2 regions of the Hymenobacter cellulosivorans genome follow, and region 2 is predicted to be linked to the other one. Evidence: riboswitches for the same ligand, from Rfam matches in the RefSeq annotation. Region 2 holds a riboswitch; the other holds the start of a gene.

Region 1 (15,916 bases), 690 kb from region 2:
TTAGCGCCGAGGAAAAGCCAGTCCTGCTGGTTGTTAGCAATGACATCTGCCAGCGGCTCGATGCCGATAATGCCAGCCGGCCCATGGCCAGCCGCACCAGTAAGGAGCGGATGGATGCCTTTGCCGCCGCTATGCAAGGCGGGATGCTGAAGAATATGGAGCCCCTGGCCAATTTTTATGGCCTCGACAACATGCAAAAGAGCAAAGTGTCTGCCGCGCTGGGGCAGAAAATAGCGCTGCTTATTTCCCAGCAATGCCCCAGCTACATCTTGCGTCTGGGCCTCGACGCCATGACGAGCCGCAAGTAACTTCCATTTCGTTCTGTACCAGAAAGGCCGCAGCGGGTATCCGCTGCGGCCTTTCCTATTGATAAACTAGCCCGGCTGGCGCTTAGGCTACGTCGGCTTTTTCCTTCACGGCCAGCTGTCCGCAGGCCGCGTCAATGTCCTTGCCGCGGGAACGCCGAATGTTGGTTTGCACGCCGCGGTCGGCCAGGTACTTGTGGAAGGCCGTGATTTTGTCGGCTTCGGCGTTCTGGTAACTGGCGTTTTCGATGGGGTTGTATTCAATCAAATTCACCTTGCAGGGCAGCCACTTCGAAATCTGGTACAGCTCGGCCGCGTCTTCCAGCGTGTCGTTGAAGTTCTCGAACACGATGTACTCGTAGGTGACTTTGCGGCCGGTTTTCTCGTGGTAGTACTGCAGCGCGTCCTTCAAAGCGGCCAGGGAGTTGGCCTCGTTGATGGGCATGATTTCGTTGCGCTTCACGTCGTTGGGCGCGTGCAGCGAGAGGGCCAGGTTGGCCTTCACGTCGTCGTCGGCCAGCTTCTTGATCATCTTGGCAATGCCGGCAGTGCTAATCGTGATGCGGCGTGGGGCCATATTCAGCCCGTCGGGGGCCGTGATGCGGCGCACACTCTCCACCACGTTGGCGTAGTTGAGCAGGGGCTCGCCCATGCCCATGTACACGATATTGGTGAGCGGCGTGCCGTATTGGGCCTCGCACTGCTCCCGGATGCGCACCACCTGGTCGTAGATTTCGGCCGCGTCCAGGTTGCGCTTGCGCTCCATGTAGCCCGTGGCGCAAAACTTACACGTCAGCGAGCAGCCCACCTGCGAGCTGATGCACGCCGTCATGCGCGTATCGTGCGGGATAAGCACGCCCTCCACGATGTTGCCATCGTGCAGGCGGAAGGCCGACTTGATGGTGCCGTCGTTCGAGAGCTGCTGATTCTGGACCGCCACGCCGTTGATAACGAAATGCTTGGCCAGCAGCTCGCGGGTCGAGAGGGAAATGTTGTTCATCTCCTCAAACGAGCCGGCGGTATTCTTCCACAGCCATTCCAGCACCTGCTTGGCGCGGAAAGGTTTTTCGCCGTGCTCTACCATAAAGGCTTTGAGCTCATCGGGGGAGAGTTTGCGGATGTCGCGCTTGGAAACAACGGGCAGGTCAATCATCATAACTGCAAAGATACGACAGGTGATTTAGTGAGATAGTGATTTAGTGAGTTTTAGGTTTGCCTGCCCCTCACTATGTCGCTGGCACCCAACATAGCCGAGGTGGTAATAGTGCCTGTGTTTAAATGTGCTGATGTGGATACTGTGAGGAATGTGCCAGTCACCTGCCATTGCGAGGCGAAGCGCGGCCATCCGTCCTCTACGCAGTACGACCCACTCTTTTACCAGAAAGCCCTGACGTTAGCGCAACGTCAGGGCTTTTCACTTAAGAGCACTCAGCACATTTCAAAGGACGGATTGCTTCGTCCTGCGTCCTCGCAATGACACGGGGTAAGAAGGCCCGCACGGCGACATCACAATTTCGCAACCTCACCATTTCACTTTTTCCCTTACCTTGCCGGCATAAACTTTAGGGGTGTTCTGCTACGCGGGACTGAGAAATACCCTTGGAACCTGATCCAGGTAATGCTGGCGAAGGGAAAAGTGACCAGAAACGGGACGCTCTGTGCCCGTGGCGTACGCCGTCCTATCGTTTATTGTTTTGACTCCATCAACCTGCTAATCTGCTTGTTGCATGACGCTATTTGTCAACGATAAACCGCACGAGGCTTCAGCTTCCCCTACCCTTACGGCCACGCTCGACGAGCTGCAGCTGCTGCACCTGCGCGGCATTGCCGTGGCCGTCAACGACGTGGTGGTGCCCCGCCCCGATTGGCCCGCCCACCAGCTGCAGGCCCACGACCGGATTACAATTATTCGCGCCACCCAAGGGGGCTAGGCCGCGCCACGTCCTGTTTCCACTTCCTTTTCGATGAAGAAAAAAGACCAAGCCCCCCAGCAGACGCTGGTGGAGCGCCAGCCCCTGACCGGCTCGCGCAAGATCTACGTGCCCGGCCAGCTCTACCCCAACCTGCGGGTAGCCATGCGCGAAATCGTGCTCAGCGACACCCAGCGCAAGTTCGACTTCGTGAACCCCACGGAGGAAAACCTGCCGGTAACCGTCTACGACACCAGCGGCCCCTATACCGACCCCAACGTGGCTATCGACCTCAAAAAAGGGCTGCCCCGCCTGCGCGAGGAATGGATTCTGGGCCGCGGCGACGTGGAGCAGTTGCCCGGCACCTCGTCGGAATACGGGCAGCAGCGGGCCGCCGATGCCTCGCTGGACGCCTTGCGCTTCGAGCACATTCGGCGGCCGTACCGGGCTAAGCCAGGCCGCAACGTGAGCCAGATGCACTACGCCAAACAGGGCATTATCACGCCCGAAATGGAATACATTGCCATCCGGGAAAACCAGCGCATCGACCAGCTGGCCCAAGACGACCCGCTGCGGGTGCAGCACCGCGGGCACAGCTTCGGGGCCAACACGCCCCAGGGCTACATCACGCCCGAATTTGTGCGCCAGGAAGTAGCCGCCGGCCGGGCCGTGATTCCCTCCAACATCAACCACCCCGAGGCCGAGCCCATGATTATCGGGCGCAACTTCCTGGTGAAAATCAACACCAACATCGGCAACTCGGCCGTGACGTCCAGCATCGAGGAAGAGGTGGACAAGGCCGTGTGGAGCTGCCGCTGGGGCGGCGATACGCTCATGGACCTCAGCACCGGCAAGAACATCCACGAAACCCGGGAGTGGATTATCCGCAACTGCCCGGTGCCGGTGGGCACCGTCCCGATTTACCAGGCCCTGGAGAAAGTGAACGGCAAGGCTGAGGATCTGACTTGGGAGCTGTTCCGCGACACGCTGATTGAGCAGGCCGAGCAGGGCGTGGACTACTTCACGATTCACGCCGGGGTGCTCTTGCGCTACATCCCGATGACGGCCAAGCGCGTGACGGGCATCGTCTCGCGCGGGGGCTCGATTATGGCCAAGTGGTGTTTGGCCCACCACCAGGAAAGCTTCCTCTACACCCACTTCGAGGAAATCTGCCAGATCATGAAGGCCTACGACGTAGCCTTTTCGCTCGGCGACGGACTGCGGCCCGGCTCCATTGCCGATGCCAACGACGAGGCTCAGTTTGCCGAGCTCGAAACCCTGGGCGAGCTGACCAAGATTGCCTGGCAGCACGACGTGCAGGTGATGATAGAAGGCCCCGGCCACGTGCCCATGCACCTGATTAAGGAGAACATGGACAAGCAGCTCAAGGAGTGCCACGAGGCGCCATTTTACACCCTGGGGCCGCTCACGACCGACATTGCGCCCGGCTACGACCATATTACCTCGGCCATCGGGGCGGCCATGATCGGCTGGTTTGGCACGGCCATGCTCTGCTACGTGACGCCTAAGGAACACCTGGGCTTGCCCAACAAGCAGGACGTGAAAGATGGGGTCATTGCCTACAAAATAGCCGCCCACGCCGCCGACCTGGCCAAGGGCCACCCCGGCGCCCAGTACCGCGACAATGCCCTGAGCAAGGCCCGGTTCGAGTTCCGCTGGGAAGACCAGTTCAATCTGAGCCTGGACCCCGACACGGCCCGGGAGTACCACGACGAAACCCTACCCGCCGAAGGCGCCAAGGTGGCCCACTTCTGCTCGATGTGCGGCCCCCACTTCTGCTCGATGAAAATCACCCAGGAAGTGCGCGACTACGCCGCTACCCAGGACCTGACCGCCGCCCAGGTGCTGGCCTCGGGCATGGCCGAAAAGTCGCGGGAGTTCGTGAACAAGGGCAGTGAAATCTACCTGTAGTCTTTGCTGGAACTCAGAGTTTAGAGCTTAGAACTGAGAATCGTTCTGGCTCAGTAAGAACAACTTCTAAGCTCTAAAAGAACAACTTCTAAGCTCTAAGTTCTCAACTCTAAGTTCTAAAAGAATGGCCCGCCCCTACGCTCTGAGTATTGCCGGCTTCGACCCCAGCGCCGGAGCCGGCTTGCTGGCCGACTGCAAGACGCTGGAAGCCCACGGCGTGTACGGGCTGGGCGTGTGCACGAGCCTGACGGTGCAGAACGACGTAGCCTTCGAGCGGGTGAATTGGGTGCCGCTGGCCGACATTCAGGACCAGATTCGGGTGCTACTGGCCCGCTTCCCGGTTGATTTCGTCAAGATCGGGCTATTCGAAAGTTTGCCCCAGCTGCTGGAGTTGCTCCGGTGGCTGCGGCAGCTCCGCCCGGCCGCGCGCATCGTCTGGGACCCGGTGCTGAAGGCTTCGGCCGGCTACGAGTTTCACCAGCGGCCCGCACCGGAACTGGTGCGGGCTTTGTGCGCTGAGCTGGCACTGATTACGCCTAACCTGCCCGAGATGCTACGGCTGTGGCCCGCGGCTTCGGCCGAGGAGGCCGCCGAAGTGGTGGCCGGGTTTTGCCCCGTGCTGCTCAAGGGCGGGCACGGCGCGGGAGAGGATTCGGTCGACATTCTCTTTGCCGACGACACCCAGTACCACTTCACCCAGGCCCGCCTGCCCCAGGGCGAAAAGCACGGCAGCGGCTGCGTGCTGTCGGCGGCCATCCTGGCCCAGCTGGCTTTGGGACAACCCCTGTCCGTGGCCTGCCAGCTGGCCAAGCGCTACACCACGTCCTTTCTGGCCAGCAACGACACGCTGCTGGGCTACCACTCCTTTCGCTAAGCAACTTCATGCAGATCAGCAACCTTCATTTCATCACCGACCGGCCCGACCACGCCGAGCAGGCCTGCCGCGGCGGGGTGCGCTGGGTACAGCTTCGGGTCAAAAACACCCCAGCTGCTACCTGGCGGCAGCTGGCCCTCGACACCCAAGTCGTGTGTCGCGCTTACGGCGCTACGCTCATTATCAACGACAACCCCCACCTGGCCCTGGAAATCGGCGCCGATGGGGTACACCTGGGCAAGCAAGATATGGCCCCCATTGACGCCCGGATTCTGCTCGGTCCCGACAAAATCATCGGCGGCACGGCCAACACCTTCGCCGATATTGAGCAGCATGCCAAGGCCGGCGTCGACTACCTCGGGGTGGGCCCGTTCCGCTTCACCACGACCAAGGAAAATCTGAGTCCGATTCTGGGGCTGGCCGGTTATGCCGCTCTGGTGGAGCAGTGCCAGGGGGCTGGTCTTACGATTCCCATCATCGGCATTGGCGGCATTACCCTGGCCGACGTGACCACGCTTCAGGTTATTGGCCTGGATGGAATAGCCGTGTCCGGTGCTATAGCCCAGGCCCCCGACCTAACCCGGGCCGCGGCTGAGTTTGTCGACCATTTGCAGGAGCAGGCCCGCTAAGGCATTGACTATGAAAACCCAACCTCTCGTTATTGCTGGCCGCACGTTTTCGTCCCGGCTATTTACCGGCACCGGCAAGTTCAGTTCGGCCCCGCTGATGGAAGAAGCCCTGCTGGCCTCCGGTTCGGAGCTGGTAACGGTAGCCCTGAAGCGCGTGGACGTGACGTCGGCCGACGACGACCTGCTGCGCCACCTGGGTCACGTGCAGTTCAGTCTCTTGCCCAACACCTCCGGGGTACGCACGGCCAAGGAAGCTGTATTTGCCGCCCAGCTGGCCCGTGAAGCCCTGGAAACCGATTGGCTCAAGCTCGAAATTCACCCCGACCCCAAGTACCTGCTGCCCGACCCGGTCGAAACCCTGAAGGCGGCGGAGGAACTGGTGAAGCTGGGCTTCGTGGTACTGCCCTACATCCACGCCGACCCGGTGCTGTGTAAGCGCCTAGAGGAAGTAGGCGTGGCCGCCGTCATGCCCCTGGGCTCTCCCATTGGCTCCAATAAAGGCCTGCTGACCCGAGAGTTTCTCGAAATCATCATCGGCCAGAGCCGGGTGCCGGTCGTCGTCGACGCCGGTATCGGGGCCCCGTCGCACGCAGCGGCGGCCCTGGAAATGGGGGCCGACGCGGTGCTGGTAAATACCGCCATTGCCGTGGCCGGGCAGCCCGTAGCCATGGCCCACGCCTTCCGCCTAGCCGTGGAAGCCGGCCGCCTAGCCTACGAAGCCAAGCTGGCCGCGCCGGTAAGTCACGCCGTAGCCAGCTCTCCGCTCACCGCTTTTCTGGACTAGTCGTTCGTTTTTAGTTGTCAGTTGCTAGTTGTCAGTTGCTAGCTCCTGCTGATGCCCACCACTAACAACTGACAACCAACAACTGACAACTAGCATGAGCTTCCGACCCATCTTTGCGGCCCACGCCTGGGACGACGTTAAGGCCGGTATCTACGCCAAAACGGCGGCCGATGTGGAGCGGGCCCTGGCGGCACCAAAACGGACGCTGGCGGACTTTCAGGCGCTGATTTCGCCGGCCGCCGCGCCCTATCTGGAGCGCATGGCCCAGCTTAGCCAGCAGCTCACGCGCCAACGGTTCGGCAACACGGTGCAGCTCTACGTGCCGCTGTACCTGAGCAACGAGTGCCAGAACATCTGCACCTATTGCGGCTTCAGCCTCGATAATAAGATTCGGCGGCGCACCTTGAGCAGCGTCGAGATGCTGCAGGAGGCAGCCGTGCTCAAGCAGTGGGGCTACGACCATGTGCTGCTCGTAACCGGGGAGGCCAACCAGACTGTGGGCGTGGATTACCTGGAAAAGGCCCTGCAAACGCTTCGGCCCCATTTCTCCCATATTTCCATGGAGGTGCAGCCCCTCGACCAGGCCGACTACGAACGGCTGATTCCGCAAGGCCTGAACACGGTGCTGGTCTACCAGGAAACCTACCACGAGGCCGATTACCGCCAGCACCATCCCAAAGGCAAGAAAAGCAACTTTCACTACCGCCTCGATACCCCCGACCGCCTGGGCCGGGCCGGCATTCACAAGATGGGGCTAGGCGTACTCTTCGGCCTGGAAGACTGGCGCACCGACGCCTTCTACACCGCCCTGCACCTCGACTACCTGGAGCGCACCTACTGGCAAACCAAGTACAGCCTCTCGTTTCCGCGCCTGCGTCCCGCCGAGGGTTTGCTGCAGCCCAAGGTCGAAATGACGGACCGGGAACTGGTGCAGCTGATCTGCGCCTACCGCCTACTCAATGAGGAAGTGGAGCTGTCCATTTCTACTAGAGAAAGCCCCACCTTCCGCGACAACATTATCCGTCTGGGCATCACCAGCATCAGCGCCGGCTCTAAGACCAATCCCGGCGGCTACGCCGTGGCCCCCGAGTCGCTGGAGCAGTTCGAGATTTCGGACGAGCGCAGCCCCGCCGATATTGCCGCCATGCTGCGCCGCCAGGGCTACGAGCCCGTCTGGAAAGACTGGGACCCCACGCTCACCGCCATATCCCGCCGGTAGCGCAGCCCCGCCGATATTGCCGCCATGCTGCGCCGCCAGGGCTACGAGCCCGTCTGGAAAGACTGGGACCCCACGCTCACCGCCATATCCCGCCGGTAGCGCAGCCCCGCCGATATTGCCGCCATGCTGCGCCGCCAGGGCTACGAGCCCGTCTGGAAAGACTGGGACCCCACGCTCACCGCCATATCCCGCCGGTAAGGCAAACGACATAGTTTGCGCTACAGCGGCTGGGCGGCCACTTGCTGCAACTCGCGGAACACAGCCACCGGGTCGGGGTGCTGCCAGATGGCCCCGAGGGCGGCGGCGCCTGTGAAGCCCAACTCCCGGGCCGGGCCCAGGGTAGCGGTATCGATGCCGCCTAGGGCAACTACCTGCGGCTGGTAGCCGCGGCGGGCCGCCCAGCGGCGCAGGGCGGCTACCAGCTCCTGGGGCGGAAATGCGGCCGAGTAGCCGACTTTGCTGATGCTGTTGAAGATCGGGCTCAGAAACACGTGGTGGTAGCGCCGCCGGTGCCGGCTCAGCTCGTCCAGGCTGTGAAACGAGGTGGAAAGATGCTGGCCGGGCGCCGGGCGGCCACGCCAGGTTTCGCGCGTGGCGGCGGGCAGGTGCAGGCCCTGCAGGGCGTAGTCACGGGCCAGGTCGTGGTGCTGGTGCAGCATGATGCGGCCGTGAAACTGCTCCGGCACAGCTTGCAGGTAGGCTTCCACTTCGGCCCGGGAGGCGCCGGGCTTGCGCAGGTGCAGGGTGGTGAGGCCAGCGGCAAATAACTCTTCCAATACCTGGTGCTCTTCGGGCAGAAACCAGGGTGAGGAAATAAGCAACAGTGGAAACATACCTAAGCTTGTGCAGCGGAGTGGAGAATCCCGGCCAGGTCCGCGGCCATGGGGCGCAGCTTGCGGGTGGTGTAGTCGAAGAGCAGCATGCCGGTTTTGGCCCGGGCAATTTCGCGACCTTCCTGGTTTTTCACCCAATACACCACGTCGAATCCGTACTTCTGCACGTCGGTAGCGGCCAGCTGCACGTGCAGCACATCGCCGTAGAAGGCCTCGCCCTTGTATTCGATGGCCACATCGGCCATGATAACGCCCTGGCCCGTAGCCGGATCTACCTCCCGCAGCCCCAGGTGCTGCAAGAACTGCACCCGGGCTTCGTGCAAGAGGCTGAGCAGGGCATCGTTGCCGAGGTGGTTGCCATAGTTAAGGTCGGTGATGCGGACCGGCAGCTGGACCGTCAGGGAATATGTGGTGGGTAACGCTACTTTTACGCGGGCCATTTGCCAAGAACAGAAGTTATGATGCAGGAAACCGAAGGCGGTGTAAAAGTAGAAGTTAGAACCACAGCCGATGGTTCGAGCACCTTGTACGTGCCCGCGCTGGATGAGCACTACCACTCTACCCACGGCGCTTTGCAGGAAGCCCAGCACGTGTACCTGGCCGCCGGCCTGGAAGCGAAGCTGGCCCCGGCTACCGGCCCGGTGCGGGTCCTCGAAATCGGCTTTGGCACCGGCCTCAACGCCCTGCTAACCCTGCAGCGCAGCCTTACGGCCCGCCACATCATCGAGTACGACACGCTGGAAAAATATCCTCTGCCGCCCACCGTTATCCAGAGCCTGGGCGTGGAGCGCTACGTGCTCAACCCCGAGCTACTGGCCTTTCACGAGTACCTGCACGCCGCTCCTTGGAAGGAAGTGGTACACCTGACCGAGCATTTCCTGCTGCACAAGCAGCCCACCGCCCTCCAGGATACTGCCCTACCTGCCCAGCGCTATAACGTTATCTACTTCGACGCCTTTGCCCCCGACAAGCAACCCGATATGTGGACCGAAGCCGTTTTCGAGCAGCTCTACCACGCCACCGCCACCGACGGAATTCTGGTGAGCTACTGCGCCAAGGGCTCCTTCCGCCGCAGCCTCAAGGCCGCGGGCTGGCTGGTGGAAAAGCTGCCCGGCCCGCCCGGCAAGCGCGAGATGACCCGGGCCCGGAAGCAAGCCTAAACCACCCGGTTGACAGCCAGCTATTTGCAAATTCTTTTGACTGTGCCGGATGGCTTATCTTTTTCTCCCGCTCCTTGTTTTTCTTCTTTCCTGCGGGAGTAGCGCATCTACTGCCTCCTTTTTGCCAGCGGCAAAAACCTATTTTCAGGCAATACAGAAAAACGACTTTCCCCTGAAAAAGCCGCAGCCTGGCGAGTGGCTTTATGAAAACCAGGAAGCCGGGCAGAACCTGGAAGCCTACCAGCAGCTTCCGCCTTTCCGCCCCGATTCGCTTACCCAAACTATTTATTTACAGCCAGTAGGCCGCTTTTCGACATTGCAGCGCCAGGCGCTACAAGCCACTCAGGAATATTTACACATTTTCTACCAGCGGCCGGTGCTGCTGCTGCCCGCAGTGGCCGATACCCTGGTTCCACGTGCGGCCCGGCGCCGACAGAATGGCCATGAACAGCTGCTGGCGCCTTATCTACTCGACAACTATCTGAAAACCCGACTACCCAGCACTGGCTTGGCGCTCATGGCCATCAGTGCCAAAGACCTGTACCCTAAGCCGGAGTGGAACTACGTGCTTGGGTTGGCTTCGTACCCGGACCGAGTGGGGGTTACCTCCATCTACCGGCTACAGGACCAAACCCTAACGTCCGAAAACTACACCCGCTGCCTGACCCGCCTGATCAATATTTCATCCCATGAAATCGGGCACATGCTTTCCCTGCATCATTGCACCTATGCCCGTTGTGTGATGAATGGCACCAATAGTCTGTCGGAAACCGATACTACGCCCAACCGTCTCTGCTCGGAGTGCCAAACGAAGCTCTACTGGAATTTGCACTACGACAACATCCGTCGTTTACGGGAGTTAACCAGCTTCTTTCACAGAAACCGACTTCGCCGAGACTACTCATTAGCCCAAATGGACCTCAAACAACTCCCTTGAGTACATTTGTCCTTGATACTTGCCTTCGCTACTAGTCCTGGCTTTTATTCTGATTCTGCGTAAAATCCACCTATGAGTCGAACGCTACTGGAAACCGATGGCCCCGAGTGGGTGCGCAAAGGCATTATTACGGCCGAGCAGCACCAGCAGCTGCTGGCCCTCTATCCCGAAGACCAGCGCGCGGTGGGCCTCTTGCCCCTGCTGGGCTCTTTGCTGCTGGGCCTAAGCGCGCTGAGCATCGTGGCCGCCAACTGGCAGGGCCTACCCGAGTGGCTGCGCCTGCTGCTGCTGCTGGGCAGCATGGGCGGGGCCTACGCGGGCGGGGAGTACTTTTTGCAGCGCAAAAACGAGTCGCTGGGCATCGGCCTCATTGGGCTGGGCCTGATTCTGTTCGGCTGCGGCATCATTCTCACCAGCCAGATGTATCAGCTCATCGGCTACGACGCACCGGGCCTGCTGGCCTGGGCCCTGGCGGGTACGGCCCTCACCTACCTCTACCGCAGCCGCACCATCTTCGTGCTCATGGCCGCCATCGGGGGCATCGTGCAGGGCTACAGCACCGGGCAGCTGGGCACGTTCAGCTACCTCACCGCCGCCCTCACCGTGGTGGGCCTGGGTTACTACTGGTGGCGCCACCCCAATGCCCTGCTGGGCACGGTGCTGGCTACTGGCCTGTTGTGGCAGGCCGGCCTGCTCATCGGGCACTTGCACGCCAAAATTACCTGGTTCTTTATTCCAGCCATGCTTATCTACGCCGTCGGCGACTGGCAAACCGACCGTGCCGCTGGCCGGGCCCTGCAAACCCCGCCCCTGGCCGCAGCCTTCCTCTTCACTTTGGGCCTGGCCCTCTACGGCGAAGCTGATACTTATGCCGGCATGCTACGCCCGCCCTTCCTGGCCTATATCGGGGCGCTGCTGGGTGTGTTTGCGCTGTCGTTGTGGGGCAAATACCGCCGAGGCCGCCCCGGCAGCGCTACCGACTGGCTCCTGCTGCTGCCCGGCTTCTACCTGCACGGCGGTTTGGCCCTGGCTATTGCGACGCTGGTGGTACTCTACGCCTACTCGGGCACGGTACTGTGGCGGGCCCACCAGGAAAACAACCCCGACCGGGTCACCCTGGGTACTATTCTATTCATCATTACCACCATGGTGGCCTACTTCAAGCTGACCTGGGCCTTTATGGATAAGTCGCTGTTCTTCCTGGTGGGCGGCGTACTGCTGCTGGGAATGAGCTGGTATCTGCGGCGCAAGAATGCCCAGTCGTTGTCGTCCAAACAGCCCGAGTAAGCATGGCCACGCCCGCCCCCACTACCACCTTCACCCACCGCCGCCTCATCGGGCTGGCCGTGGCCGCTCAAATGCTGTTCATCCTGGCCGTGGCCGGGGCCGGCTACGCCACCACGGCCCTGGGCCGCACCATCACGCTGCGCACCACCCCCGTCGACCCGCGCGACCTGCTCTACGGCGACTACCTGCGGCTCAACTACAGCATCAGTCAGGTAGCGCCCACGCTTTGGCAGGGCCCCGAGCCGCCCCGCAAGCACCAGCCCGTATACGTGCTGCTCCGCCCCCAAAACGGCTCTTACGAAGCCACCGCCGTTTACCCCACCGAGCCCACTGCTCCCGCTCCCGACCAAGCCATCCTGCGCGGCTGGGTAACGGACAGCTGGCGCCACGGCCTGCGCCTGCGTTACAACCTGGAGCGCTACTACGTACCCGAAGCCACGGGCAAATCCCTGCAAAAAACCGGCGGTCGGCGGCCTTTGCTAGTGCAAGTAAGCGTGGCGCCCTGGGGCCAGGCCCGCATTACGAAGGTAGCCGAGCTGCCGAAGTAGCAGCTTGGTTATAGGCCGTTCTTTCTTAGTAATTTCTCTTCTCGTTGGGTTATATCCACTAGAGCAAACTGGTACTGGTCAGTAATACTCATTTCATCCAAGGCATTTACAATATCCCCGTACTTGGCGTTATCGGATGGCTTGATTAGAACTATCAACTCACCGGACTCGCGCTTTTGCTTTAGTAAAACTTGCCGCAAGCCAGTGGAAGTAAAATCCGTTATGCATATCTCAGGCGTCTCACCTGCTGCCAGCACCCCAGGGTAATACCAAACCTTGCCGTGCTTGCCCAACACTAGGGTCATTGCATCGATCAGTTTACATCCTACCGCTTCATCATTAGGGCTGGGCTTCACCGGCATCGATAATTGTAAGACTGTCGGCTTTGAGAACTCCGCGGCCAGCAGAAAGAACGTGACGAGCAAAAAGCCCAACCCCACCATCGGAGCCATGTCCGGGTGCAGGATGCGGCGGAAAGTGCGGCGGGCCGAGCGCGGACCGGTATTCGGCGGCGTAGTCATAAAGGCGCTTATAGATTGTATTGCTTTAGCAACTCATAGTCTCCCTGGAACATATCTGAGATTGTGTATCGCTTTTGGCCAGTGATATTCATCTCATCGAGCACATCGACTAAGTCGCGGTATTTGGCGTAGGGCCCCGGTTTGATTATTACCATCGTTCTGGGGTTTACAGCATTTTCTGCCAGCAATACCCGCCGCAGGCCAGCAGGACTAATATTTGTCGTTTGCAGTTTCGTATTCTCGCTATTGTAATCGTAACCATCTCCCTTGTAGTAATGCACCTGGCTATTCTTACCAAGAATCAGTGTTGTAACATCTCGACTTAGCGGGCCTCCACAGTACAAATTGCCCGAACCGTGCTTCGGTTTCATAGGCATCGTCAACTGCATTATTGTCGGCTTTGCCAGCTCCGCTGTGAATAGAAAAAATGTCACCAGCAAAAACCCCAGCCCCACCATCAGGGTCATGTCCGGGTGCAGAATGCGGCGAGTAGAGCGTAGACTAATGGGCTGGAAGCGGGTCATAATGCTGGTGGTTCTTACAGATTGTGCTGCTTGAGCAGCTCGTAGTCGCGCTGGGAGAGGTCCACTACCGCGTATTTTTTCTGGTCAGTGATATTTATCTCATCCAGCGCGTCCACCAAGTCGCGGTACTTAGCATCCGGCCCTGGTTTGATAAGAACAATGACTCCATATTCTTGCTGGCGAGCTTCCAGCAAGAGCCGCCGCAAGCCAGCTGCCCCACCGTGCGTAGTATGCAACTCGGGTGCTTCATACGAACGGAGGCCACCTCGATAGTAATGCACCTGCCCATTCTTGCCCAGGATGAGCGAGAGGCTATTATCAATTCCAAAGCAAATTGACGCGTTGGGGTCTAGCGTAGGCTTCACCGGCATCGTCAGCTGCATTACCGTGGGCTTCACAAAGTCCGCGGCCAGCAGAAAGAACGTGACCAGCAAAAACCCCAGCCCCACCATCGGGGTCATGTCCGGGTGCAGGATGCGGCGGAAAGTGCGGCGGGCCGAGCGCAGGCCCGTGGTTACGGTAGGTTGGGAAGCAGCCATAATGCAGTAAATGTTTTTACAGACCGTTGTGCCGCAGCAGCGCGTAATCAAGCTTGTGCAGATCTACCACCGCATACTTTTTCTGGGCGGTGATGTTCATTTCGTCCAGCGCGGCCACCAAGTCGCGGTACTTGGCGCCGGGGCCGGGCTTGATGAGAACAACGAGCCAGGGATTTTCGGCGCGGGCTTCCAGCACAATCCGCCGCAGGCTCTGGTCCCCGCTGCGGATGGTCTGTAACTTAGGCAATTCCGCCGAATAGAACCCGCCCCGGTAATAATGAATCTGGTGCTGGCGGCCGAGCAGCAGCGTAAGGCCATCACGATCTGAATGTTTCTGAGTGTCTTGCCGATGACTCCGGGGCGGTAGGGTCAGCTGCACTACCGTTTGCTTTACCGATTGGGAAGTCAGCAGCAGCAGTACGGCCAGCACCAGGCTCACCCCAACGAGGGGCATCAAATCCGGGGGCCGCATACCTCGGCGGCTGGGGCGGATAGAGGATAAAGTAGGCATTGTGCGCGAAGGTTAGGGACCTGACGCCCAGGCAACGCTCCGCTGCCGCCGTTTGTTGTTGACGCCCAGCGCCGGCTTTACTGCTCGAAGCGCCACACGCGGGTGGGCGTTACGCAGGCATGCAGGCGCACGTCACCCTCCCAGGCATCGGCGATGCGCAGCACGGGGTCTTCGAGCGAGAGGCCGATGCGCAGCACGTCGGAGCGGCACTGCTGCAAAAACCGGTCGTAGAATCCTTTGCCGTAGCCCACGCGGTTGCCAGCCTCGTCGAAGGCCAGCAAGGGCAGCAGCACGGCGTCCAGCTCCTGGGGTGCCACTTCCTCGGCATTGAGCGGCTCGGGCACATCCCAGGCATTTTCCGCCAGCTCGGTCTGGGGCGTGAGCAGGTAGTGGCGCAGGGAAAGCCCGTCTTCCTGCATCACCGGCACCACGATGCGCACCTGGGGAAACTCGCGCCAGAAGCGGCGGATAATGGCCCAGGTATCCAGCTCGCGCTGCCGCTGAATGGGCAGAAACACGTGTACGGCCCGCAGCCGGGTCAGGTAGGTTTCTTTAAACAGCTGCTCGGCCACCTGCTGGCTGCGGGTCACCAGGTCCAGGTCCGACATGGCCCGGCGCCACGCCAGCATCTGCCGGCGCAGGTCACTTTTTAACATAATTGGTAAGGTGCTGGGTGCGCATCACTAGCCAGGGTTAGTCCTGAGCGGTTACGTAAAAGCTGATCTTAGGCTGCATACCCGCCAGCACGGCCCCTGCCGAGGCCCGCTCCCAGGTGGCCTGACTGGTTTTGCGCAGGTACAAGTCATTATTGGCGTAGCCCAGGCCTGCCACGAAGGCCAGCTGCGACTTCACCTTGGCCTTCTCCGGACCTTTAATCCATTCCAGGGCCAGCATAAAGTCCTCATCCAAGATCAGCTGATCCGGCGCCAAATCGACGCTGATAGTCCCTTTTTCAACGCTGGAGGTAACAATAACGTCGCGGTGCAGTAGCTTTTCTTCCGAGGGCCGGCCGTCGGGTAGCAGCCGGTAGATGTTGACCCGGAAAGTGAGCGGCCCGCTGTGGTTATAGGCCACGCTGAAATTGGCATTCACCAGCCGGGTTGGCTTGCTTTTCAGGTTGATAACTGAGCCGATTTCCGTGCCCAGATCATCCGAGGTCATCGTCAGCGTGCCATTCCCATCCGGCTTTTTGAAGCCCAGAACTCGGGTATGCTTATACAGGCCCTTGGCCTTGACCTTCACCTCGCGCAGCACCACCGCCTCCGGGCTCAGCTCCACGGTGGGCTGCTGGCGCAGCTCCTGCACCCGCAGCAGCCGGGGCCGGAACCCCAGGCTCGATACCCGCACGGTGTCGGTGGCATGGGTCGGGCCGACGGGCAGGTGGTAGGTACCCTTATCGTCGG
Region 2 (15,916 bases):
CGTTTTGATGGTGACTATTAATCCTCCGCAGCCCAGGCCAGGGAAAGTAAGAGCTTGCCGGAAGTTGGATCCGCAGACTCAGCCCAGCAGCAGCAAGGCGCGGTTGGCGGCGGCTGTTTCCTGGATAAAGTGCTGTAGCTCCTGCTGCATCTGCCGTTCCGTTGGGGCAGGTCCCTGTTTCTCACTGGTTGGACGGCTACTGTCCTCGTCCCAGGTAAAGGGTAGAGAATTGTCCATATCAAAAAATTCCCAACCATCGGGAGACAGGAGAACTTCGGGAGCAGCGGCGGGGCTTTCGGGCATTTCAGCCAACGCGCTGGCTAACGCGGTACTAAGCTTTAGCACCTGCGGAGCCCTGAATATTTGGGCATCAAAACCCAGTGACCAAGCATCTTTCCCGACCTGCTCCCCTTCGTTGACAATCATATGCCAAGCCGTGTGGCTGCACGAAACGAGTATAACCAACATTCTCCAGTCGTAGAAACGCCTTGGCGAATCAGCCGGACCCAGGTACGAAGCTATGTTGCCGGTCCGTTCATAGGCTTCTTCAGCGCGCTGGTACTCGTCCGCTTCCAGCTGAACCAGCTTTTCCGGATATTGCAGGAACTCCTGCGCATCCGTATCCGAAATTGACCGAAGTTCACAGGACCTGCCCATGAGGTGACGTTGAATCAGGTGTGCTTGCAGAGCAAAGGAATTAGTGCCAATCATTGCCGCAATGACGGCATTGGCGGGCCTGGGGCGTGCGGGCAAGCAGGCCACAGCGAGGACACAGATTTAACAGCTTCTCGCGGCCATGCGCATTGAAGACAGTAACGGCCGTGTTATACCGAAAAGCATCCGGTCCGTCGGCCAGCCTTTCCAGCAGTTGCTTATCGGTAATTAGCCAGCCCTTACGCGCACTAAGAATCTGCATTCTCTGCCGTACCGAGGCGGCCGTTACTGCCATCAGCTTCTCCGTCGTCAGTAGATGCTGCAATATGAGCTTCTCCTGCTCTGATAGAAGATGCCAGTGGTACGTAAGGATGTAGCTCACCGTCTCTTGGTCCATGGAGTTATATGTAAAACGGCCGCCCTGTTTCCAGAACGGCCGTTTTATGCAATGCATTAGGTCTTACTTGAACGCCTGAATTCCGGTAATATCAGCGCCGGTAATGAGCAGGTGGATGTCGTGGGTGCCTTCGTAGGTAATCACCGACTCCAGGTTCATCATGTGGCGCATGATGGGATACTCGCCGGTGATGCCCATGCCGCCGTGAATCTGGCGGGCTTCGCGGGCTACCTGCAAGGCCATGTCCACGGAATTGCGCTTGGCCATGCTGATCTGGGCGCTGGTGGCTTTGCCCTCGTTTTTGAGCATGCCCAGGCGCCACACCATCAGCTGGGCCTTGGTGATTTCGGTAATCATTTCGGCCAGCTTCTTCTGCTGGAGCTGGAAGCCGGCAATGGGCTTACCGAACTGCTCCCGCTCCAGGGAATACTTCAGGGCCGACTCGTAGCAGTCGATGGCTACGCCGATAGCACCCCAGGCAATGCCATAGCGGGCCGAGTCGAGGCAGCCGAGGGGGCCGCGCAGGCCTTCCACGTTGGGCAGCAGGTTTTCTTTGGGCACCTTCACGTTGTCGAACACCAGCTCACCGGTGCAGGACGCGCGCAGGCTCCACTTGTTGTGAATTTCGGGAGTCGTGAAGCCTTCCATACCGCGCTCCACAATCAGGCCCTTGATGCGGCCCTGCTCGTTTTTGGCCCACACCACGGCAATCTGCGCCTCGGGAGAGTTCGAAATCCAGAGCTTGGCGCCGTTGAGCAGGTAGTAGTCACCCATATCCTTGATATTGGTAACCATGCCACCGGGGTTGGAGCCGTGGTCGGGCTCGGTGAGGCCGAAGCAGCCCAGCCACTCGCCCGAGGCCAGCTTGGGCAGGTACTTCTTGCGCTGCTCCTCCGAGCCGTAGGCGTAAATGGGGTACATCACCAACGAGCCCTGCACCGAGGCCGTGGAGCGCATGCCAGAGTCGCCACGCTCAATTTCCTGCATAATCAGGCCGTAGCTGATGTAGTCGAGGCCGCCGCCGCCGTACTCAGTGGGGATGGTAGGGCCAAAGGCACCCACGTCGCCGAACTTCTTGACGATTTCGGAGGGAAAATGATTGTCCTGGGCCCACTTTTCAATGCTGGGGCTGATTTCCTTCTTGACAAAGTCGCGGATGCTCTGGCGGATGAGCTTGTGCTCTTCGGTCAGCAGGCCGTCGATGTCGTAGTAATCGGTGAAGCCGGCGGCGTTCAACGAACCGCTGCGGTGCTCGGCTTTAGCCTTGGGCGAGAGGACGTCGGATTGGGATGACATAACTGGGGGTTGGGTGGGAATCAGCCTCAAAGATAGAAGTTTCAGCATGCAGAACAGGCCCCGGGTGGGGTTGGTTCGGTGCGGCCGAAACAGCGGCGAAGTTTATGATATGCCGTATTCTTGTACACTGCCGGCCCTCCCTGATGGGGAATCTTGCGTTTTTATATTCAAAACAGCTGATTCTTCCGTAGAGGGCACATTCCCTTCCGCCCTATCCTTCTGCCCTTCTGCATATGAGTCACGAAAAGAAACTAAACGAGCTGGAAGCCACGGCTATCTGCGGCAACGATATTTCCTCCTCGTGCCTATACGTCTCGGCCCTGGCCATTGCCTATGCCGGACAGTACGCCTGGATTGCCCTGCTCATCGTGGGAGCGGTGCTGTTTCTGTTCCGCACGATTTACGGCGAAGTGGTAGGCGCTTTGCCACTGAATGGCGGCGCCTACAACGTGCTGCTCAACACGACCAGTAAGCGCAATGCCGCCCTGGCCGCCTGCCTCACCATTCTGTCGTACATGGCTACGGCCGTTATTTCGGCTAGTGAGGCCATGCACTACCTGCACACGCTCTGGCACGGGCTGCCCATTATCGGGGCTACGCTGGGGCTGCTGGGCCTGTTTCTGGTGCTGACCATCCTGGGCATTTCGGAGTCGGCGAAGGTGGCGGTGGCTATTTTTCTGGTCCACCTGGTGTCCCTGACTTTGCTGGTGGGCAGCGCCATCTGGTACCTAGCTACCCACGGCCTCGATACCATGAGCCTGAATTTCCAGCTCCCGGTGAAAGGCGGCAGCGTAGTCAATGCGCTGTTTTTCGGCTTTAGCGCGGCCATGCTGGGCATTTCGGGCTTCGAAAGCTCGGCCAATTTCGTGGAAGAACAGGCCCGGGGCGTGTTTCCCAAGACTCTGCGCAACATGTGGATTGTGGTGAGCTTCTTCAACCCCGTTATTGCCTTTCTGGCCATTGCGGTGCTACCCATGGTGGAAGTCGGCCAGCACACCGAGACGCTCCTCTCCCACCTGGGCACTACCACCGGCGGCCGGTGGCTGGGCATGCTCATTTCAGTCGATGCCGTAGCCGTGCTCAGCGGGGCCGTGCTGACCTCCTTCGTGGGCGTGAGCGGCCTGATGCAGCGCATGACCCTGGACCGGATTCTGCCCCAGTTTTTTCTCAAAGCCAACAAAGCCGGCAGCAACTACCTGATCCTGATTACCTTTTTCCTGCTCTGCGTATCGGTGCTGCTTATTACCAATGGGGAGCTGGGGCCGCTGTCGGGGGTGTATACTATTTCCTTTTTGTCGGTAATGGCCTTTTTTGCCCTGGGCAACTTCCTGCTCAAGAGCAAGCGGCCCAAGCTGCCGCGGCCGGTGTATGCGGGCATCACCACGGTGTTGCTGGCGCTGATTGGCATTCTGGTGGCCCTGTACGGCAACATCAAGATTCACCCCGACTACCTGATTGTGTTTCTGCAGTACTTCCTGCCCACCATGGCCCTGGTCTACATCATGCTCAACCGCACGGCCATTCTGAACCTGATTCTGGCGGCAGTGGAGTCGGTGGCCGAGCATTCGCCGCGGTTTTCGCGCCTGGGCCGGCTGTTTGTGAAGCGGCAGCTAAAGGAGCTGCACAAGCAGGAATTCGTATTTTTCACCAAGGGCGACAATGTCTCGAACCTCAACAAAGTCATGGCCTACGTGGTAGAAAACGAGTTTACCAACCGCCTCAAAATCGTGACCCTGCTCAAGCCCGGTGAGGAATATCCGCAGGAGCTGCTAACCGACATTCGGGTCCTGGACCGCGCCTACGAGCAGATAGAGGTGGATTTTGTTACCATCGACGGCAAGTTTGGCCCCGAGCTGATTGACCGGCTTTCTACCGAGTGGAATATCCCTAAAAACTTCATGTTCATCGGCTCCCCCGGCAACCAGTTTCCCTACCACATTTCCGAGCTGGGCGGCGTGCGACTAATTATTTAAGGAGTTAAGCTACTAACTTCCTGTCCTTGTAGGCAGCGCGAAGCAATCAGTACTCTGACATGTGCGGAGCCTTCTGATATAAAAAAGCCCCTTACTACACGCGGTAGTAAGGGGCTTTCTGGTAAAAGAGTGTTTGTCACTAGCAGAGGACGGATAGCCGCCGCTTGATGCGCGGAATGTCGTTCCTCCTTGCAATGACCCGGGTTCTACCTGCGCACCTTAGAACTTCACGCCAACCGAGGCCAGGAAGTTGCGGGTGGCCTGGGGGAAGTAGAAGTTGAAGATCTGCGGGTTGCCGTCGGCACCGGGGTAGCCGTAGGTGTAGCCGTTGGCCACGTACTTGCGGTTGAGCACGTTGTTGACCAGCAGGCCCAGCTCGATTTCCTTCACAAATACCGGCCGGATGCTGTAGCGCACCCGGAAGTCCAGCACCTGATAAGGTGCGATGCGCTTGGCGGCACTGGCGGTGTTATCCAGAAACTGCTCACTGACGGTTTTGTAGAGCAACGCCAGGCGCAGGCCTTTGAGTGGCTGGCCTTCCAGCGTATGCGCCGACACCACCGAGGGCGAGTAGGAAATAGTTGTCGTGCGGGCCTCGGCGGCGGTTACGGGCAGGTAGTTGGCGTCGTAAATCACCTCCCGGAACCCCTGAATCCGGTTGCGACTGAGCGTGAGCGTAGAGCTGAGGCTGAGCTTATCGTTCATGGAGGCAAAGCCCGTCAGCTCCAGGCCGGTGCGGTAGCTGCGGTCCACGTTGGTGCGCAGGGCATTGCCCACCGAGTCGAGGCGGCCGGTGGCCACGAGCTGGTTGCGGTACTGCATGTAGAAGTAGTTGGCTTCCAGGCGCAGCGTCGTTTGGGGGCCCAGCAGGGTGCTGTTGGCGCGCGTGAGGCGGTAGCCGCCCTCAAAATCGTTGAGCCGCTCAGCCTGGGCGCGGGGCTGGCCGGCGGGCCGGTCGGTAAAGTCGGAGCGCACCGGCTCCCGCTGCCCGCGGGCGTAGCTGGCGTAGAGCTGCTGCCCTTCGGCCAGGGTAAAGGTGGCCCCGGCCTTGGGATTGACGAACAGGTACCGCTCGTGGGTTGTCACGTCACGGTTCTGCGCCTCCAACCCGTCGATGCCATACTTGATGCGGCGTACCTGTAAGTCGCCGTACACGCCTAGTTGGGGCAGCACCTGCCAGGTAGCCCGGGCGTAGGCGTTGAAGTCGGTTTTGCGGGCATCGTTGAAGTAATAGCGGTGGCGGATATTGCCGTTGGAAGCATACTGCGCCCAAATTACCTCGCCGTAATGGTCGTTGACAAACTGATTCCAGGCTCCACCCAAGGTGGCTTGCAGCTTATCGTTGTTGCGGGGCTGGTAGTTCAGGGCAAAGGTGCCGCCGTAGAAGTAGTTGTCGAGCCACTTCTGGTCAATCAGGTTAGTGCGCGTAAGCGTATCCCCACCAATTACTACGTTCTGCAGGTTATAGTCGGCGAATTTGCGACGCGCCCGGTAACTTTCGTAGTACCCAAAGCCGCGCGTCAGGTGCAGGGCGGCCCCCACATTCCAGTCTTGGCCCAGGCCCTGCGAAAGGTGGAGCTGGTAGTGGTTCTGCTGGTAGTTGTCGGTCTGGTTGTCGTAGGTGTAGTAGCTGTAGCGCCGGCCTTCCTGCAGGCCCCGGGCGGCATCGGCCTCGCTCAGCTCGCCGTTGTCGATAAACTGCTGGAGCAATTTCCGGTCACCGGTAATCAGCGGCTCGGGCACGCCGTTCCAGGCCTGGTAGGTTTTCTCCCGGCCCGAGAAGGTAATAAACTTGAGCAGCGTATTCTTGGCCTGGTAGCCCGCCGAGAGGTAGTACGACTTCAGGTCCGACGAGGCCCGGTTCAGGTAGCCGTCGGTGGCGATGCGCGAGAGGCGGCCGTCGATGGTGAAATGCTGGCCTAGCAGACCGGTGCCAAACTGCACGGTGTTTTTCCAGGTGTTGAAGGAGCCGAAGCTATTCTGGGTTTCCCCGTAGGCCTCGGTCCGGTTCTCCATCGTGGAGATGTTGATGCTGGCCCCGAAAGCCGCACCGCCGTTCTGGCTGGTGCCCACCCCGCGCTGCACCTGCAGGCTGCTGATGGACGAAGCCAGATCGGGCAGGTTCACCAGGAACGAGCCGTGCGACTCCGCATCGTTCAGCGGCACCCCGTTGATGGTCATGTTGATCCCCGTGTTGCTGGTGCCCCGGATACGGATGTCGGTGTAGCCCACGCCCGCTCCGGCATCGGAAGTTACCACTACCGAGGGCGTCTGGTCGAGCAGGTAGGGAATGTCCTGGCCGAAGTTGCGCTTGGCCAGGTCCTCCCGGCTCACGTTGGTATAGGCCGTGGCGGTGCGGTCGTTGGCCCGGCTGGCCGTTACCAGCGCCTCACCCGTCAGGATGCCGCCCGAACGTAGCCCCAGCGCCAAGCGCTGCTCCGTGGGCTGGCCCTGCACTGGCTGGCGCAAGGCGTCGTAGCCCAGAAAGGTAATACGCAGCTCATGGGAGCCGGCCGGCACAGCGGGTAAGGCAAACATACCGCTGGCATCCGTTACGCCCACTACTGCCCCGTCGAGCAGCACGGTGGCGCCGGGCAGGGCGGTGCCGGTGCGGGCATCGGTTATAGTGCCGGCCACGGGGCCCTGGGCCCAGGCAGCCCGGGGCGCGAGCAAGGGAAGCGCCAGCACGGCACCACCCAAAACCAATAAATTTTTCAAGGATTGGTAAAAGAAAAGTGGAACGGGCCCGGCGCCAGGGGTCGGCACAGCAGGTTTTCACGTTCGTGGATCGTTTGTTCCCTTCGCCGGCATTACCCGGGCAGGTTCAATGGGTATGATCTCAGCCCCACGGCAGCAAGCCGCTGGTAGGGCACCCCTAAAACTATGGTGCAAAGCTAGAGCCCCCGGCAAGGAGTTCCAAATCAGAAGATTTGCGCTTTACTTTCGCTTGACAATCAACTATATTAGGCTGGCTAACCAGTAGGCGGAAAAATTGTGGTATCCCAAAACATCCGCCCCGCCCGCCTCGTTAGCGTGATAAAGCCCGTCGGCTTCCCTTTGTTTGTTTCCGTCGTCTTTTAGCAGTTGCTGCCATGATCAGTCTTATCTACACGCTCGTGGTTGCCGTTTTGGCTTACTTCATTCTGGCCCCGCGCCAACGCTCCCAGCACCCACCCTACACCGACGGCGACGACGACGGCGGTGAGCCGCTCGACGACGGCCTGCCGGACCTCGACCTGCCGCCGGGCATCTCCCGGCCCATCAACGACTGGGAGCCCGACTACGGCCGGCCCAGCACGCCGGTGCGCCCCCTGGAAACAATTACCTTTTAGCGCGGCTTATACAGAATCAAAGCGGCCTTTTTGCCTTGCTGCTTCCGGCTAATCGTGGCTGATACCGGAAGCTGGCAGGCGAAAAGGCCGCTTTTTCGTGCTGTTACAAATAGGCCAGACTACAGTCCGACGCTCATACGCTGGTAGGGAATATCCCCCTTGTAAAACACGGGCTCCTCCCCCGTCATACCAAAGCGCCGGTAAAAGGCCGCCGCATCCTGACGGGCGTCGCACCACAACGCGCTGGCCCCGAGCTGCCGGGCTTCCTCGATGACGCGCTGCAATAGTTGGGAGCCGATGCCCTGCTTCTGCCACTCAGGCGCGGTGGCAAACTTGCGGAAGCGGGCCTGCTTTTCCTCCACAAACAGGGAAATAACCGATACCAATTCCTGCCCGCAGAAAGCGCCGAAGTGGTGGCCGGCGGCGTCATTTTCGACCTTAACATAGTCCAGGGGCTTATCCGGCCAGAGCACCGCGTGGCGCAGCACATACGTCTGCTCGGGGGTGATGCGGCGGATTTCTACGGGGATACGCATTCGTCCGGGCCTTAGGTAATGGCAATGGAATACTGGGCCGAGTACGTTTGGCCGGACGCCAGGCTCAGAATGCCTTCCTTATCGGCCAGCTCCACCGGAGCACCTACCGAGCCGGCAATACCCTGCCAGGGTTCCACGCACACGAACGGAGCGCCCTTTTCTTTCGTCCAGAGGCCTAAGAAGGGGAATCCGTCGAAGCGCAGGCGCACGGCCCGGTCGGAGGCGAAGCTGCGCAGCGTGACGTGGGTGAAGTCGAAGTGCTTAAATACTAAGGCATCCTGGGCAAACAGCTCGTAGGTTAGCGGCATTTCGGTTTCCTCGTGCAGCACAGGCGCGGTCTGTCCGCTGAGCAAGCCGCCCTGCAACAGGTGGCGGTCCAGGGTCACGGGGTGGTCGAAGTGGAAGAAGTAGTCCTCAAACTTCTCCTCCGGCATCAGCGGGCAGCGGAAGGCCGGGTGAGCCCCGATACTGAATAGCAGCTCCTGGGCCGAATCAGGGTTCTGCACGTGCCAGCCCACCGTGAGCTGCAACCCGCGCAACTGGTAGCTAATGCGCAACACGAACTCGAATGGGTACACGGCCCGACTGGCCTCATCGGCTTGCAGCTCAAAGGTCAGCTCCTCCGCAGTTTGCTCGACCAACGTAAACTCCCGGTCCCGGGCAAAGCCGTGCTGGGGCAAACTGTACTGCTGGCCCTGGTGCAGATACGTGTCCTCGGGCAGGCGGCCCACAATCGGGAAGAGTACCGGAGCGTGTCGGCCCCACACGGCCGGGTCAGCTTGCCAGAGGTATTCCAGGTTGGCAATTTCGGGCAGGTCTTTGCGCACCAGGCTGCTGAGCTCGGCGCCGGAGCTATTTACCGTAACGCGGCACTGGTCGTTTTCGAGCGTGTAGTTCATGAATCGGGCTGGTTAATCAAGCTTACGGTAACCCAGTACGAGCCGAAGCCGGTTTGGGGTCGGCCAGCAGGGCATCCACGAAAAAGCAAGCCTGTTCTAGCCGCTGCTCGGGCGTACCACTGATTTCGGCGTAGTTCGACATGCGGCTGTTGAGCTCGGCCTGATAAATTGAGTAGAAGTACTGCCGGTGGTGCGGATGCTCCCGTAGCGGATCGGCTTCCCAGGGAATGTCCACGCCCAGCAAGAGTACCAGGTCGTAGCGCTGCTGCTCGATGCGCTGCTTAACCCACTCCGGGCACTGCCCAAACGCGTGCTCCGACCAGACCTTGATGACCAGCAAATCCGTGTCGCAGAACATCACGCGGTTCGCCTGGGCCGCCGCGGCTTCCTCAGCGGCCACCTGCCCGCGGGCAATGATTTCCAGATCTTCGAGCGTGTAGCTAGGGCCGTGCGTTTCCAGGTACTCGCGGGCGTATTCCGGGGCCCAGGTAGTGTGGTAATAGTCGGCCAGCTGGCGGCTGAGCGTAGTTTTGCCCGTCGATTCGGGGCCGGTGAGAGCTACGCGCAGCATCAGACAACGGGGGTTTCGGTGGCGGCTGCTGCGCGGGCGGCCCGGCGCCACTCCACGTAGCCATAGGCGGCCAGAATCAGGTAAACGGCGTACAGCCCGCTGGTCGGGTAGAGCTGCTTATACCACAGAATCGGCACGTAAATCAGGTCGACCACAATCCAGATCAGCCAGTTTTCGAGCCGCTTACGGGTCAGCAGATACTGGGCGGCCAAGCTGCCAGCGGTGGTAAAACTGTCCCAGTGCGGCACGGCCGCGTCGGTGTGGTGCTGCAGGTAGTAGCCGAAGCCCAGGGTAAAAACGACCACGCCGACTACCACCACCACCCACTCCCAGGGCCGGGTGCGCGTCACGACCAGGGCCGTGTCTTGCTTGCCGCCGTGCAGCCACTCGTACCAGCCGTAAATACTCATCAGGATGAAGAAGCCCTGCAGAATACTATCGGAATAAAGCTTGCCGCGGAAATACACCACGGCGAAGAGCAGGCAGCTGAAAATGGCCACCGGGAAGTTCCAGAGCGACTCGCGGGCCGCCAGCCACACGCAGGCAAATCCGGTAATGACGGCCACCCATTCCAGCGGCGAGTTGCCCGCGGCAGAAGTCCAGAACTCGTAGAGGGAATGTAGCAAAGAGCAGAAACGTTGACGGCAAATTCAGGTTTAATCCGGACCCGCGGGCCTGGCAGAGGCCAAAGCTAACCAGTCACCCGCTAATTTTACGGGCTCCTCTCACTTTTGCCGGCCGAAACTATGCTCCCCGAAATTACCCCCGAAGATCTGCACGCCCGCCTGCAGCAAGGCCAGGCCCTGCACCTGCTCGACGTCCGGGAGCCCATGGAATTCGAGTACTGCCAGATTTCAGGCAGCCAGCTCCTGCCGCTGGGCGAACTTGTCCGGCGCTGGGAAGAGGTGCCCACCGACCAGCCCGTGGTGCTGATTTGTCACCACGGCGTCCGTTCGGCCCAGGCTTTGTCGTTTTTGCAGCACCGTCACGGCCTGACCAATCTGCTCAACCTGCGCGGCGGCATTCACGCCTGGTCCGTGCGCGTCGACCCCACGGTGCCGGTGTATTGATTTTAGTGAACTAGTGAGATGGTGAAATGGTGAGGGCCGTCCACAATATCAAAACAGCAAACTCACCATTTCACCATCTCACTAGTTCCCCGTTTGCGCCTGCCCGACCTCCCCATATGCGCGGCTCTGCCTGAGCTGCTGACCACGCTGGCCGCCACCAACTGCGCCGTGCTGCAGGCCCCGCCCGGGGCTGGCAAAACCACCGTGGTGCCTCTGGCCCTGCTCGAAGCCGACTGGATGCCGCCCACCGGCCGCATCATCGTGCTGGAACCGCGCCGCCTGGCGGCCCGCGCGGCTGCTGCCCGCATGGCCAGCATTTTGGGGGAGCCGGTAGGCCAAACGGTGGGCTACCGGGTGCGCCTGGAAAGCCGGGTTTCGGCCCAGACCCGCATTGAAGTCGCCACTGAGGTTATCCTGACCCGGATGCTGCAGGACGACCCCGCCCTGGAAGGCGTAGCGGCCGTGCTCTTCGACGAATTTCATGAGCGGAGCCTGCAAGCCGACCTGGGCCTGGCCCTGGCCCTCGACGCCCAGGCCGTGCTCCGCCCCGATTTGCGCCTGCTCATCATGAGTGCCACGCTGGAAGCCGAGCGGCTGGGCAACTGGCTCAAAGCGCCCGTCGTGCGTAGCGCGGGTTTGCAGCACCCGGTAGGCACGCACTACCTGCCACCCGCCCGGGTAGCGGCAGCCGGTAGCCGGCCCTACGAGCGGCTGGCCGACTTGACCCCAGCCCTGGTGCGGGAAGCCCTGAGCAAACATGCCGAGGGCGACGTGCTGGTGTTTCTGCCCGGCCTAGCCGACCAGCGCCGTACCGCCGACAAACTAGCCGGAGCCGTAGCACCATCCATTGATATTCACGTGCTGCACGGCGAGCTGCCGGCCGAACAGCAGGACGCAGCCCTGCGCCCCGCCCCGCAAGGCCGCCGCAAAGTGGTACTGGCCACCAGCATTGCCGAAACCAGCCTGACTATCGAGGGCGTGCAGATTGTGGTGGATGGCGGCTACGCCCGGGTGCCACAGTTTGAGCCCCGCACTGGCCTGACCACCCTAGCCACGGTACCCGTGAGCCAGGCCGCCGCCGACCAGCGCCGAGGCCGGGCGGGCCGCCTGGGTCCGGGCACCTGCTACCGCCTCTGGACCGAAGCCGAACACGCTCAGCGTCCCCACCACCTGCCGCCCGAAATCCTGACGGCCGACCTCAGCGGCTTGGCCCTCGAATTGGCTTTGTGGGGCACCCAGGACCCGGCTACACTGCGCTGGCTCGATGCCCCACCCGCCGCCGCCCTGGCTCAGGCCCGGGACTTGCTCGTGCGGCTCGGAGCTTTGACAACAGAAGGCCAGCCCACACCCCACGGCCGCACGCTGGCGGGCCTGGGCTTGATTCCGCGCCTGGGCCATCTAGTCATTCGGGGTAAAGAAGTGGGTCACGGCGCTACGGCCTGCGCTTTGGCGGCCCTACTGACCGAGCGTGACATCCTACGCCTTGCCGATGGCACCCCAGCCCCGCCCGATTTGCGCCTGCGCCTGGAAGCTCTTAGCACCGGCCGCGCCCCGCTACCTGGCCTCTCGCCCGATGCCGGTGCCGTACGCCGTGTACGTGAAGCCGCCGCCGTGCTCCGCAACCGGGCCCATGTCCGCGACACGGCTTTGGACGCCGACGTGGCTGGGCTACTGGCCGGCCTAGCGTACCCCGACCGGCTGGCCCAGCGCGAAACGCCCGAGCGGGTGCGCCTCATTACCGGGCAGCGCGCCGCCCTGCCAGCCGAGCATTTTAGTCCGGGCACTACCTATTTTGGCGTGGCTCACCTGGATGGTCCGCCCCACGCCCCGCGGGCGGCCCTGGCCGCACCCATCGAGCGGGAGGAGCTGGAGCAGCATTTCCGGGACCTCATCGAAACCATGGAAGAAGTACGCTGGGATGCCGCGGCCGGGCGCGTTATGGCCCGTCGCATCCGCCGCCTCGGGGCCATTACCCTGGCCGAAACGGCCTTGCCCCAACCAACTCCCGAAGCCGTAGCCACAGCCTTGCTCGACGGGTTGCGCCAGGGTGGCATAGCCCGCCTGCCCTGGACCGACGAAGCCCAGCACACCCGGGAGCGGCTAGCCTTTGCCCACCACCTTTCCCCGACCGAGTGGCCCGATGTGTCGGATGAGGCCTTGCTGGCAGCATTGTCCGACTGGCTGGGCCCTTACCTGGACGGGGTGCGCACCATGGCCGAGGTCAACCGCCTGCCACTTGGTGAGGCGTTGCTCAACTGGCTGCCCGGCGGCTGGGCCCAACAGCAGGACTTAAATCGGCTAGCGCCAGCTCATTGCACCGTACCCAGCGGCTCAAATATTACGCTGGACTACTCCAACCCCGAGGCGCCCGTGCTAGCCGTACGTCTGCAGGAAGTATTTGGCCTGCTCGATACACCCACCGTTGGACAGGGTCGGGTGCCGCTGACGATGCACCTGTTGTCGCCGGCCCGGCGGCCGGTGCAAGTCACACGCGACCTGCGCAGCTTCTGGACCACGGGCTACTTCGAGGTGCGCAAAGATCTGCGCGGGCGCTACCCCAAGCACCATTGGCCCGACAACCCGTTGGAAGCTCCGGCTACCCGCGGCACGAAGAAGCGGCCCGGTTAAAGTCCAACTGCTTCCTGTAGTCTAAGCTTGGCGGAGCAGAGCTCGACAAGTCCATCACAGAGTTCATCCCTAGGTTAACAGCGCCAGACAGAGTCCTTAAGCTTAATTCCCGTCCTTTCAGCCTCAATTTCCAAAGGCCAATGTTATCATTTGCTATTTAGGCTTAAATACAATCGTAACAATTTGGTAATACGGGTAACAATTGCGTAACATTAGCTTATGCTTGTTACCTGTACTCGTAGTTTGTTTTTGACTGTCCTGCTACTGCTGGGGGCCCTGGGGGGGTGGGCACAAAGCTCGACGCTGGGCAAAAGCCGGCCCCTGACCAGTGCTCTTTGGCTGAACCTAAGCAGCGATGCCCGCCTCACGGACCGTTGGGGCAGTCACCTTGAAGCGCAGTGGCGGCAGGCGAAAGGCGTTGGGACCCCGCACCAAAACGTGTTGCGGCTGGGTGTTACCTACCACGCCACGGCGGCACTGCAGCTCTCCTCTGGCTACGCCCTGCTGCTTACTACTGACAACAACGACGTTCCAACCGCCACTTTGTTGCCCGAGCACCGGGTTTACCAGCAGTTACTGCTGAATGACTTGCAGGACCGCCTGCAGCTTCAGCACCGTTACCGCCTGGAGCAGCGCTGGGTGCAGCTGGCCGATGGGGCCGCACCGGTATATGTCAACCGGATCCGTTATCAACTGCGGATGCTTTACCCGCTGTCGGGGCCCGTACTCACGTCCAGCGGGGCCTACATCGTCGCGGCCAATGAGCTGTTTTTGGGCTTTGGCCGCAACGTGGAACACGGCATTTTCGACCAGAACCGGGCGTATGCCGCACTTGGCTATCAGGTGATGAAGTCGCTGGCGCTGGAACTCGGCTACCAGAACCAGCTTGCCTCTTCCGCTAGCATCGGCCGCTTTGGTAATACTCATTCAGTGCAGGTAGGCTTGAAATTCAACCCGGATTTCCGGCCCCTGGCCTTGGTGGCGGCGGCTAAAGAGGCTGAGGCAAAGTAAGGCCATAAGCTAAAAGTCAGGGGTTATAAAACCTTAACACCGACTTACCCGATTTTTCGTCGTAGTTTTACCCGGCAATAAGCGGTACCTAATCATCTTATTGCCATGGCCAACGCGCTGCCCAAAATTGCCTTCGAGGCCCTTACCTACGACGACGTCCTGCTATTACCTGCCTATTCGGAGGTATTGCCCCGCGACGCGGACCCCAGCTCCCAGCTTACCCGCAACATCCGCCTGAAGCTGCCGTTCGTCTCGGCCGCCATGGATACCGTGACCGAAGCCGAAATGGCCATTGCCATGGCCCAGGAAGGCGGTATCGGCATCATTCACAAGAACATGAGCATCAAGGCCCAGGCCGAACTGGTGCGGCGCGTGAAACGCTCGGAAAGCGGGATGATCCTGGATCCGTTTACCCTGGAAGAAACCGCCTCCCTCGGCGACGCCAAGCGCCTGATGCGCGACAATAAAATCGGCGGTATTCCGATTGTAGACGGCCAGCGCCGCCTCAAGGGAATTCTGACCAACCGCGACCTGCGCTTCGAGAAAGACATGGACCGCTCGGTTTCGGAGGTGATGACCAAGGACAAGCTGGTAACGGCCACGGCCGGCACCGAACTGGCCCACGCCGAAGAGATTCTGCAAGATTCAAAAGTAGAAAAGCTGCCCGTAGTCGACACCGAAGGCCGCCTGGTGGGCCTCATCACCTACCGCGATATCCGGAAGCGCCGCCGCAGCCCCAACGCCTGCAAAGACGAATTCGGCCGCCTGCGCGTCGGGGCCGCCGTCGGCGTAACCCCCGATTTGCTGGACCGCGTTGCCGCCCTGGTAGAAGCCGGCGTCGATGTAGTAAGCGTCGATACGGCTCATGGCCACAGCAAAGGTGTGCTTGATGCGGTGCGTAGCATTAAGAATAAATTTCCCAAGCTGGAGGTAATTGCCGGCAACGTAGCTACCGCCGAAGGGGCCCGCGCCCTGGCCGATGCCGGTGCCGACGCTGTGAAAGTAGGCGTAGGTCCGGGCTCCATCTGCACCACTCGTATCATTGCCGGTATTGGCGTACCCCAGCTTTCGGCCGTGATGGAAGCAGCCCGCGGCCTGGAAGGTACCGGCGTACCGCTCATTGCCGACGGTGGCGTAAAATTCAGCGGCGACGCGGTAAAAGCCCTGGCGGGCGGAGCCTCTACCATCATGGTGGGCTCGCTGCTGGCCGGCACCGAGGAAGCGCCCGGTGAAGTAACGCTTTACGAGGGCCGCAAGTACAAGTCGTACCGCGGTATGGGCTCGGTGGAAGCCATGGAGGAAGGCTCCAAGGACCGATACTTCCAGGATGCCGAAGACGACGTGAAAAAGCTGGTACCGGAAGGCATTGTGGGCCGGGTGCCGTTCAAGGGCGGGGCCGGGGAGGTGCTTTACCAGCTGGCCGGCGGTTTGCGGGCCGGCATGGGGTATTGTGGAGCCGCTACTATCGAAGACCTGCAGCAAGCTCAGATGGTGCGTATTACCGGAGCTGGCTTGCGTGAAAGTCACCCCCACGATGTGCAGATAACCC

Evidence for each region. A riboswitch is a leader RNA that binds a small molecule or an ion and turns the genes downstream of it on or off. The one in region 2 is predicted to bind thiamine pyrophosphate.
Region 1: it holds a riboswitch for thiamine pyrophosphate, as region 2 does, so the genes downstream of both, thiS (sulfur carrier protein ThiS) here and MUN80_RS00345 (TonB-dependent receptor) in region 2, are expected to answer to the same signal.

Annotation. Positions count from the first base shown of each region.
Region 1 covers NZ_CP095049.1:759,561-775,476, forward strand. Annotated here, with positions in the region: gene MUN80_RS03305 (hypothetical protein) at 1-308, shown strand, start outside; gene rlmN (dual-specificity RNA methyltransferase RlmN) at 391-1,458, opposite strand; TPP riboswitch at 1,860-1,955, shown strand; gene thiS (sulfur carrier protein ThiS) at 2,033-2,236, shown strand; gene thiC (phosphomethylpyrimidine synthase ThiC) at 2,270-4,147, shown strand; gene MUN80_RS03325 (hydroxymethylpyrimidine/phosphomethylpyrimidine kinase) at 4,272-5,021, shown strand; gene MUN80_RS03330 (thiamine phosphate synthase) at 5,030-5,650, shown strand; gene MUN80_RS03335 (thiazole synthase) at 5,661-6,434, shown strand; gene thiH (2-iminoacetate synthase ThiH) at 6,529-7,653, shown strand; gene MUN80_RS03345 (thiamine phosphate synthase) at 7,872-8,486, opposite strand; gene MUN80_RS03350 (thioesterase family protein) at 8,489-8,926, opposite strand; gene mnmC2 (tRNA (5-methylaminomethyl-2-thiouridine)(34)-methyltransferase MnmC2) at 8,945-9,646, shown strand; gene MUN80_RS03360 (archaemetzincin) at 9,768-10,583, shown strand; gene MUN80_RS03365 (DUF2157 domain-containing protein) at 10,656-11,870, shown strand; gene MUN80_RS03370 (GDYXXLXY domain-containing protein) at 11,873-12,418, shown strand; gene MUN80_RS03375 (ExbD/TolR family protein) at 12,427-12,939, opposite strand; gene MUN80_RS03380 (ExbD/TolR family protein) at 12,948-13,463, opposite strand; gene MUN80_RS03385 (ExbD/TolR family protein) at 13,478-14,002, opposite strand; gene MUN80_RS03390 (biopolymer transporter ExbD) at 14,019-14,513, opposite strand; gene MUN80_RS03395 (5-formyltetrahydrofolate cyclo-ligase) at 14,591-15,169, opposite strand; gene MUN80_RS03400 (carboxypeptidase-like regulatory domain-containing protein) at 15,207-15,916, opposite strand, start outside.
Region 2 covers NZ_CP095049.1:65,603-81,518, forward strand. Annotated here, with positions in the region: gene MUN80_RS00325 (hypothetical protein) at 79-711, opposite strand; gene MUN80_RS00330 (hypothetical protein) at 698-1,051, opposite strand; gene MUN80_RS00335 (acyl-CoA dehydrogenase family protein) at 1,115-2,347, opposite strand; gene MUN80_RS00340 (APC family permease) at 2,581-4,320, shown strand; gene MUN80_RS00345 (TonB-dependent receptor) at 4,540-7,038, opposite strand; TPP riboswitch at 7,099-7,207, opposite strand; gene MUN80_RS00350 (hypothetical protein) at 7,413-7,652, shown strand; gene MUN80_RS00355 (GNAT family N-acetyltransferase) at 7,772-8,188, opposite strand; gene MUN80_RS00360 (aldose 1-epimerase family protein) at 8,200-9,087, opposite strand; gene MUN80_RS00365 (AAA family ATPase) at 9,110-9,658, opposite strand; gene pnuC (nicotinamide riboside transporter PnuC) at 9,658-10,284, opposite strand; gene MUN80_RS00375 (rhodanese-like domain-containing protein) at 10,405-10,728, shown strand; gene hrpB (ATP-dependent helicase HrpB) at 10,822-13,356, shown strand; gene MUN80_RS00385 (DUF2490 domain-containing protein) at 13,600-14,367, shown strand; gene guaB (IMP dehydrogenase) at 14,473-15,916, shown strand, end outside.